DNA from 2 places in the Salinicoccus siamensis genome. Region 2 is predicted to be linked to the other one. Evidence: riboswitches for the same ligand, from Rfam matches in the RefSeq annotation. Region 2 holds a riboswitch; the other holds the start of a gene.
The links. A riboswitch is a leader RNA that binds a small molecule or an ion and turns the genes downstream of it on or off. The one in region 2 is predicted to bind lysine.
Positions count from the first base shown of each region.

Region 1: another riboswitch for lysine. It lies ahead of ACZ5LF_RS05365 (aspartate kinase); the one in region 2 lies ahead of ACZ5LF_RS09460 (Na+/H+ antiporter NhaC family protein).

Region 1 covers NZ_AP043765.1:1,037,031-1,040,459, reverse strand. The annotation lists gene ACZ5LF_RS05370 (aspartate-semialdehyde dehydrogenase) at 1-292, opposite strand, end outside; gene ACZ5LF_RS05365 (aspartate kinase) at 310-1,512, opposite strand; lysine riboswitch at 1,594-1,770, opposite strand; gene ACZ5LF_RS05360 (ABC-F family ATP-binding cassette domain-containing protein) at 1,851-3,429, opposite strand, start outside.
Region 2 covers NZ_AP043765.1:1,849,942-1,853,370, forward strand. The annotation lists gene ACZ5LF_RS09460 (Na+/H+ antiporter NhaC family protein) at 112-1,704, opposite strand; lysine riboswitch at 1,804-1,968, opposite strand; gene ACZ5LF_RS09465 (bifunctional metallophosphatase/5'-nucleotidase) at 2,016-3,332, opposite strand; gene ACZ5LF_RS09470 (sulfite exporter TauE/SafE family protein) at 3,343-3,429, opposite strand, start outside.

The DNA.
Region 1 (3,429 bases), 810 kb from region 2:
AATGGCTGGAGTTGTCTATTATGATGGCGCCATTCTCTTCAAACACTGGCGCATAATGCTCACTTGTCGTCCCTCCTGCACTCATAATGACATAATCAAATTTTTCATCCGCTGATTCCTCAGTCAATGCTTGGACTGTGTACAACTTATTATGGACTTCGATTTGTCTACCTGCAGAACGCGGAGAAGAGAACAACATGAGTTCTTCCGGTTCTATTTCATACCTCTCGAACATTTCAATCATCTTATCTCCAACGACGCCTGTCGCCCCCACAATTGCAACCTTAACCATCTAAAAAACCTCCAAAATTATATGTTGAATTTTTCGGCGAGCACTTCGACTGCCTGAGTCTCGTTCTTCTTGTCGATCACATAGGAAATGCTGATTTCCGAAGTGGTCGTCTGATAAAAAGGTATACCCGATTGATGCAATGCGATAAATGCCTTGGAAGCAACACCTGTCATATCCCGCATGCCTGAACCAATGATTGAAACTTTAGCCCGATCCGTTCTGACCTCCGTCACGATTTCCCCATGCATCTCTTCAATCAACTCAAGTATTTCATGAAGCTGGAGGGAATCAGTCCCCTTTACCGTAAATGAAAGTTGAAAGCCTCCACTGTTGATGACTTGCGATATCATATCGATATTGACTTCATGACTATCAAATTGATTGAACATATCGAATATAAGCGTAGAGTCCTGTTCGGGTTCGTAAAGGGTGACATGCATCATGCTGCTGTCTAGGGCGATGCCCGTCACTGCCTTACGTTCAATGATCTCTGTCTCTTGCATAACCCATGTTCCTTTCTTTTCTGATGATGTCTGCCCCAGATAGAGGGGGATGGAATGGTTTTTGGCAATCTCTATGCAGCGTGTTTCAAGAACGCCTGCACCAAGTGCACTCATCTCCATCATCTCATCGTAGTTGATTTCATAGATTCTGCCTGCTGCACTGTAGAGTCGGGGGTCTGTTGCATAGAGGCCCTCTACATCCGTATATATCTCACAAGGTATATTGCATCGTGCAGCCAAGGCGACAGCTGTAGTGTCCGAGCCCCCGCGTCCCAGCGTTGTTATTTCTCCATCGCCGTTAATGCCTTGGAATCCTGCTATTACAACAACATCATATAATGCCAGGCTAGACTCTATGGCCTCCTGATCGATGCTCGCAATCCGGCTCTTCATATGGCCGCCAAACGTCTTTATCCCTGCCTGATAGCCAGTCATCGCTTTAGTGCGCACCCCTAGATTTTCAAGGATGATCGACAGGTAGGAGATGGTCTGCTGTTCGCCCGTCGTCAAAAGAAGCGCGACGTGATCTTCTTTGGGAGTAGAGGAGAGGGTGTTGATGTTTGTCAACAACTCATCGGTCGTCCTTCCCATGGCGCTTACCACCACTATCAGTTTTTCTCCAGATTGCACCCTTTCCTGCAATTGTTCTGCTACACTTCTGATCCTATCGAAACCACCAACTGATGAACCACCGAACTTCAAAACTTTAGCGTCCATATGTCCTCCTGTCACTGGGAGCACACACCAGAAATAATAAAAAAACAAGCCTGGCAGAATGCCAGACTTGTCTTATCCATATACAAGTGATGCACTCCATTATTAAAAAATAATGACAGACCCGTAGCTCTTAACCTCCGGATCCAATAGCAGACTGCTGCAACAGTATACTATTTCGGCATCGCACCCTTTCACCAGCTTAAAGTTCGCAGACTTCAACAAGTGGCTACTCATGATTGATGCGCCTCATCCAAACATATTTTATTTGTAGATATGATTATACATAGACAGCCAATATAAGTAAACTGTTTTTTGTATTTTTTAAAATTATCTCTCAATTAAGATTTTATGAGACCTTTATCTTTCAAGTATTCCTCATAGCTTGATTCTTTGACGATTGCACCTTTATCCTGCAGGTCAATCACTTTATTGGTGATGGTGTTAATGAATTCGAAGTCGTGTGAAGTGAATATAATAGAACCTTTGAAATCTTTCAACCCATCATTCACAGCTGTAATGCTTTCAAGATCCAAGTGGTTTGTCGGCTCGTCAAGAAGGACCACGTTGGCTTTCGATAACATCATCTTAGAGAGCATGGCACGAACTTTTTCTCCCCCTGAAAGGACATTTGCTTTCTTCTTAGCTTCTTCACCACTGAAAAGCATACGGCCTAAAAATCCACGGAGGAAAGTTTCTGTCTGCTCCTCTGGAGGTGCATATTGACGCAACCAATCCACCAAGTTTGTATTCACGCCTTCAAAATAAGCTGAATTGTCTTTTGGCATATAGCTTTGACTTGTTGTCACGCCCCATCTAACTTCTCCTTCATCAGGTGTGATTTCACCAGCCAATATGCGGAGGAAAGTAGTGCGGGCAATTTCGGATGAACCGATTAAAACTGCCTTATCGTAAGGGTCGAGCGTCAAATTGATGTCATCCAACACCTTGACGCCATCGACGCTATGGCTAAGCCCTTTAATGTAGAGGAGGTCATTGCCGATTTCACGTTCTGGTGTAAACTTGACGAATGGATATTTTCTTGACGATGGCTTGATGTCATCCAATTCGATTTTTTCCAAGGTCTTCTTACGGCTTGTCGCCTGCTTGGACTTGGAGGCGTTGGCACTGAAACGTGCAACGAAATCTTTCAATTCTTTGATTTTCTCTTCTTTTTTCTTATTCTGGTCCTGTGCCATTTGCTGGGCGAGTTGACTGGATTGGTACCAGAAATCATAGTTGCCCACATAAAGCTCAATCTTACCAAAGTCAAGGTCCGCAATATGGGTACATACATTATTAAGGAATCGACGGTCGTGGGAAACCACGATAACAGTATTATCAAAATTGATGAGGAACTCCTCAAGCCACTGGATCGCTTCTATATCGAGGCCGTTGGTCGGCTCATCGAGAAGTAGGACATCCGGGTCGCCGAACAGGCTTTGGGCCAGCAGGACCTTGACTTTCTGATTATTTTCGAGCTCGGACATATTCTTATCGACCAAGTCAGATTTTATACCCAGTCCATGGAGCAGGCTTTCAGCATCAGCTTCAGCTGTCCATCCACCCATCTCGCCATATTCGCCTTCAAGCTCGGCTGCACGTATGCCATCTTCATCAGAAAAGTCCGGTTTCATGTAGATTTCGTTCTTTTCATTCATTATGTCCCAAAGTTTCGAGTGTCCCATCATGACGACATCCAATACACGCTGATCTTCATAACCGAAATGGTCCTGTTTCAATACAGCGAGACGCTCGTCTTTCCCCAGGCTCACATGACCAGTCTGAGCTTCTATTTCTCCTGAGAGGATCTTCAGGAATGTTGATTTGCCGGCGCCATTCGCCCCAATGAGACCATAGCAATTTCCTGGTGTGAATTTTATGTTTACGTCTTCGAATAGTTTGCGGTCACCAAACCTG
Region 2 (3,429 bases):
AGCATTAAATTCATATTATCATATTAAGCGGGACTTCATGTGATGCTTCAGGATATTTTACCAGATTGATGGAATCCTCTTCTTCAGGCTGAAGACGGGGATTTTTATGTGCTAGACTTCAGAGCCCCTTTCTTCTATTGGTGAATTGGTCAACTTCGATACGGCCACGACCAGTATCAACAGTACTGCAATGACTCCGAGTGATAGCAGTAGACTCGATGTGAATCCGAGCACCAGGTAACCCACTGTCGCAATCAATGCAGAACCGATTGCATATGGCAGCTGGGTGAGCACATGGACGATATGGTTGCATCCGGCACCGGTCGAGGACAGTATGGTCGAATCGGATATCGGTGAACAGTGGTCCCCGAACACGGCACCTGCCAGTACAGCCGCGATGCTCGGCAGCAACAGCTCTGTTTCATTCAGGGAGATCATGATCTCACCGGTAATCGGAATCAGTATTCCAAAAGAACCCCAGCTCGTACCGGTGGCCAATGCCATCAGGCATGCCACAATGAAGACAACCGCCAAAAGTACACTGGTCGGCATATTGGAACTCTCAACCATGCCACCAAGCAATTCCCCTGTACCGATTTGACCGATCAGATCCCCTATCATCCAAGCGAGTGTGAGGACCAGAATGGCTGGAAACATCGCCATGAAACCCGTTTTGATGCCCAGCCAAATTTCAGTTTTGCCGAAATGTTCGTCTTTTCTTGTGTACCTGAAATAATAGAACAGGCTGAGCACAAGCCCGACGATTCCCCCGAGGACGAGGGAGTGTGTCACCATAGTGTTCTCGAATATGCTGAAGACGTCAAATGATCCACCTGCGATCACCCCTGTTATGAACATGAATACGATGACTGTCGCAGCAAGACCCAATATCGGTACGATGAGCGCCTTGGCCGACCCTTTCTCATAGACCGGCAAGTCTTCATCCGTCTCACCCGGAACCTCACGTGTACTACCGAACAGCTCTCCATCCTGGATCGCACGGGTTTCATGCTTCCTCATCGCACCGATGTCGAACTTGACAAAGATGACGATGAACATCATCGCAATTGCCGTGATGACATAGAAATTCATCGGGATCATATAGATGAACGCTTCAAATGGCGTGACACTGACCATCCCGGCTGCAGCTATCAGGGGCGCCACAAGTCCCATTATGCCTGCCCCCCAACTGGAGATCGGTGACACAACAGAAACGGGAGAGGCTGTCGTGTCGATGAAATAGGCCAATTTCGCGCGTGAAACCTGATATCTATCAGTGAGCGGCTTGGCTACCTGACCCACGATCAATGCACTGAAATAATCATCGATGAAGACGATGATCCCAAGTAGCGCTGTAGCAAATGTCGCCCCTCTTCTGGATTTCACTTTCGTCAATGCCCAGGCCGTGAAGGCTTTCGCACCACCGGACATGTTCATGAAGGCAGTCATGATGCCAAGGAGGCTTAAGAATATAAGGATGAAAGCGTTCCACGTATTAATGCTGCCTCCGTCTATGAAGATAAGCAGAAAAGCGTCCCATATGACACCTAAAGTGCCGGTCACGTCAGCACCTGCCACGACAAGTGCCGATGTTATTATGCCTATCCCCAGACTGATGCCCACCTTACGCGTCAACAAGACCAGCAGTAATGTAAGTAACGGGGGAATCAGTGATATGTACTCCCAATTCAATATGCTCTGCATATTTTTAACCTCCAATTAAAAATGTGAATGTGATTTTACGATGATAAAGAAAAAGACGCCACAGCAGCATTACAGAATCAGCCACTGTGACGTCCCTCACAATTACGTAGCGCATCATCGTAATGATAGTACCTGGTCTATTGAACCGGATCCCAGAATACCCCCCTACCAGGCGGTTTCTTCGGCAACTTCCCCTTTCCCGGAACATCAAAGCATGTCTGCTCCTTTCCGGTACTATTGGTCGTTGCAACCTCTACTTTCGGTTATTAAGTTAATACATGACATTATAGCACATACACATCATATTACAACTACAGTTTATCGGCATACATCTTTACGATGTCCCTCAGGAATTCAGGCATCTTATAGACTTTATTGGAATAGCGGAACTGGGGGAATATCCTGCCGAACGTATACATATCCAATGTTCCAAGCTTGTAGGTCTTACGGTCCTGTATTACTTCACCGTTGATGTAGTATTCCCGTTCAGATTGTACGTATCCGATGTTATCCATGACGAAACAGCCGAATATATCCCCCCTGAAGCCAAGGCCACGTACTATTTCATCCTTGAATTCATTTTGGGCGGCCTGGTTGAACACTTCCTTCAGCTCACGCCCAGTCAATTCGATCTGTACAGCATTAATGGCATGGGGCAATACTTTATGCAGATCGTATTCGGTCAGATCACCGCCGGCAAACGATTTCGCAATCAACCCCGTATGCAGAAGACCGACATCACTATCTGTGAATATCCGCAGCATTTCGGCAAGTCTGGAGATGAATCTTCCTGTCGAATAGAGCCGCCTTTCTATAGGCGCCACATCATGCCTGACGACTGTCGACAACAGTTGGCGCCCCCTGTCATAATACTTATCTTCCGTTCCCGTCAGAAGGTCAGTGCTATACAGACGAGCCTGCTTATCCACCAATTTGCCTGCTTCAAAATCGAGCGTAACTTCTCCGACGTAATCACCGAACCGTCCGGCAGCCGCAAGCAGCGTATCGCCGACCCACTCCCCTTCCTCAAGGTGGTGATGGGTGTGGGAACTTAATATCACATCGATTTCAGGGAACATCATAGCAAGGGATTCATCATCGTAACGGCCAAGGTGACTCATCATGATGATGCAGTCGACTTCAGTGTTCATTTCCCGGATTGCATGGAGGATCCAGTCGAAGGCTTCGGACACTTCCCACCCGAGTGCCTTATAGAAGGGCGTGAATTCAACTGTAGCCGCGATGAAACCGAATTTTATCCCTTTAATTTCCTTGATGACGTAAGGTTTGAAGTAAGGGTGGGCACTGCCCACTTCCCGCAAATTGGCACAGATGACGTCGAAGGTAGCATCATCATATAGCGTCTTAAGTTCCTCTTTCTGCAAGGTGATGCCTTCGTTGTTGCCGATCGTCGCCACCTCGCAACCCGCTTCATTCAGCAGCTCGACATTTCCTTTGCCGAGTGTCGCTTCGGTATATGGATGGGCCCGATCGGTATGGTCCCCAAGATCGACGTAGACCATGTGATCTTTATATTGTTGTTTTTTGTTGATCAGAAAGTCACTGATCTTTTTATAGTTATATAAGTTGCTGTGTATATCATTAGTATGGAAAAGTTTCAATTCCATTGAATCACCTCTATAGGATGGTCTTTAGAATCATGTAGACACCAAGCAGCAGCAGCACTGTACGTAGGACGACAACCAGCGAGTCGGAGTTGAAGTG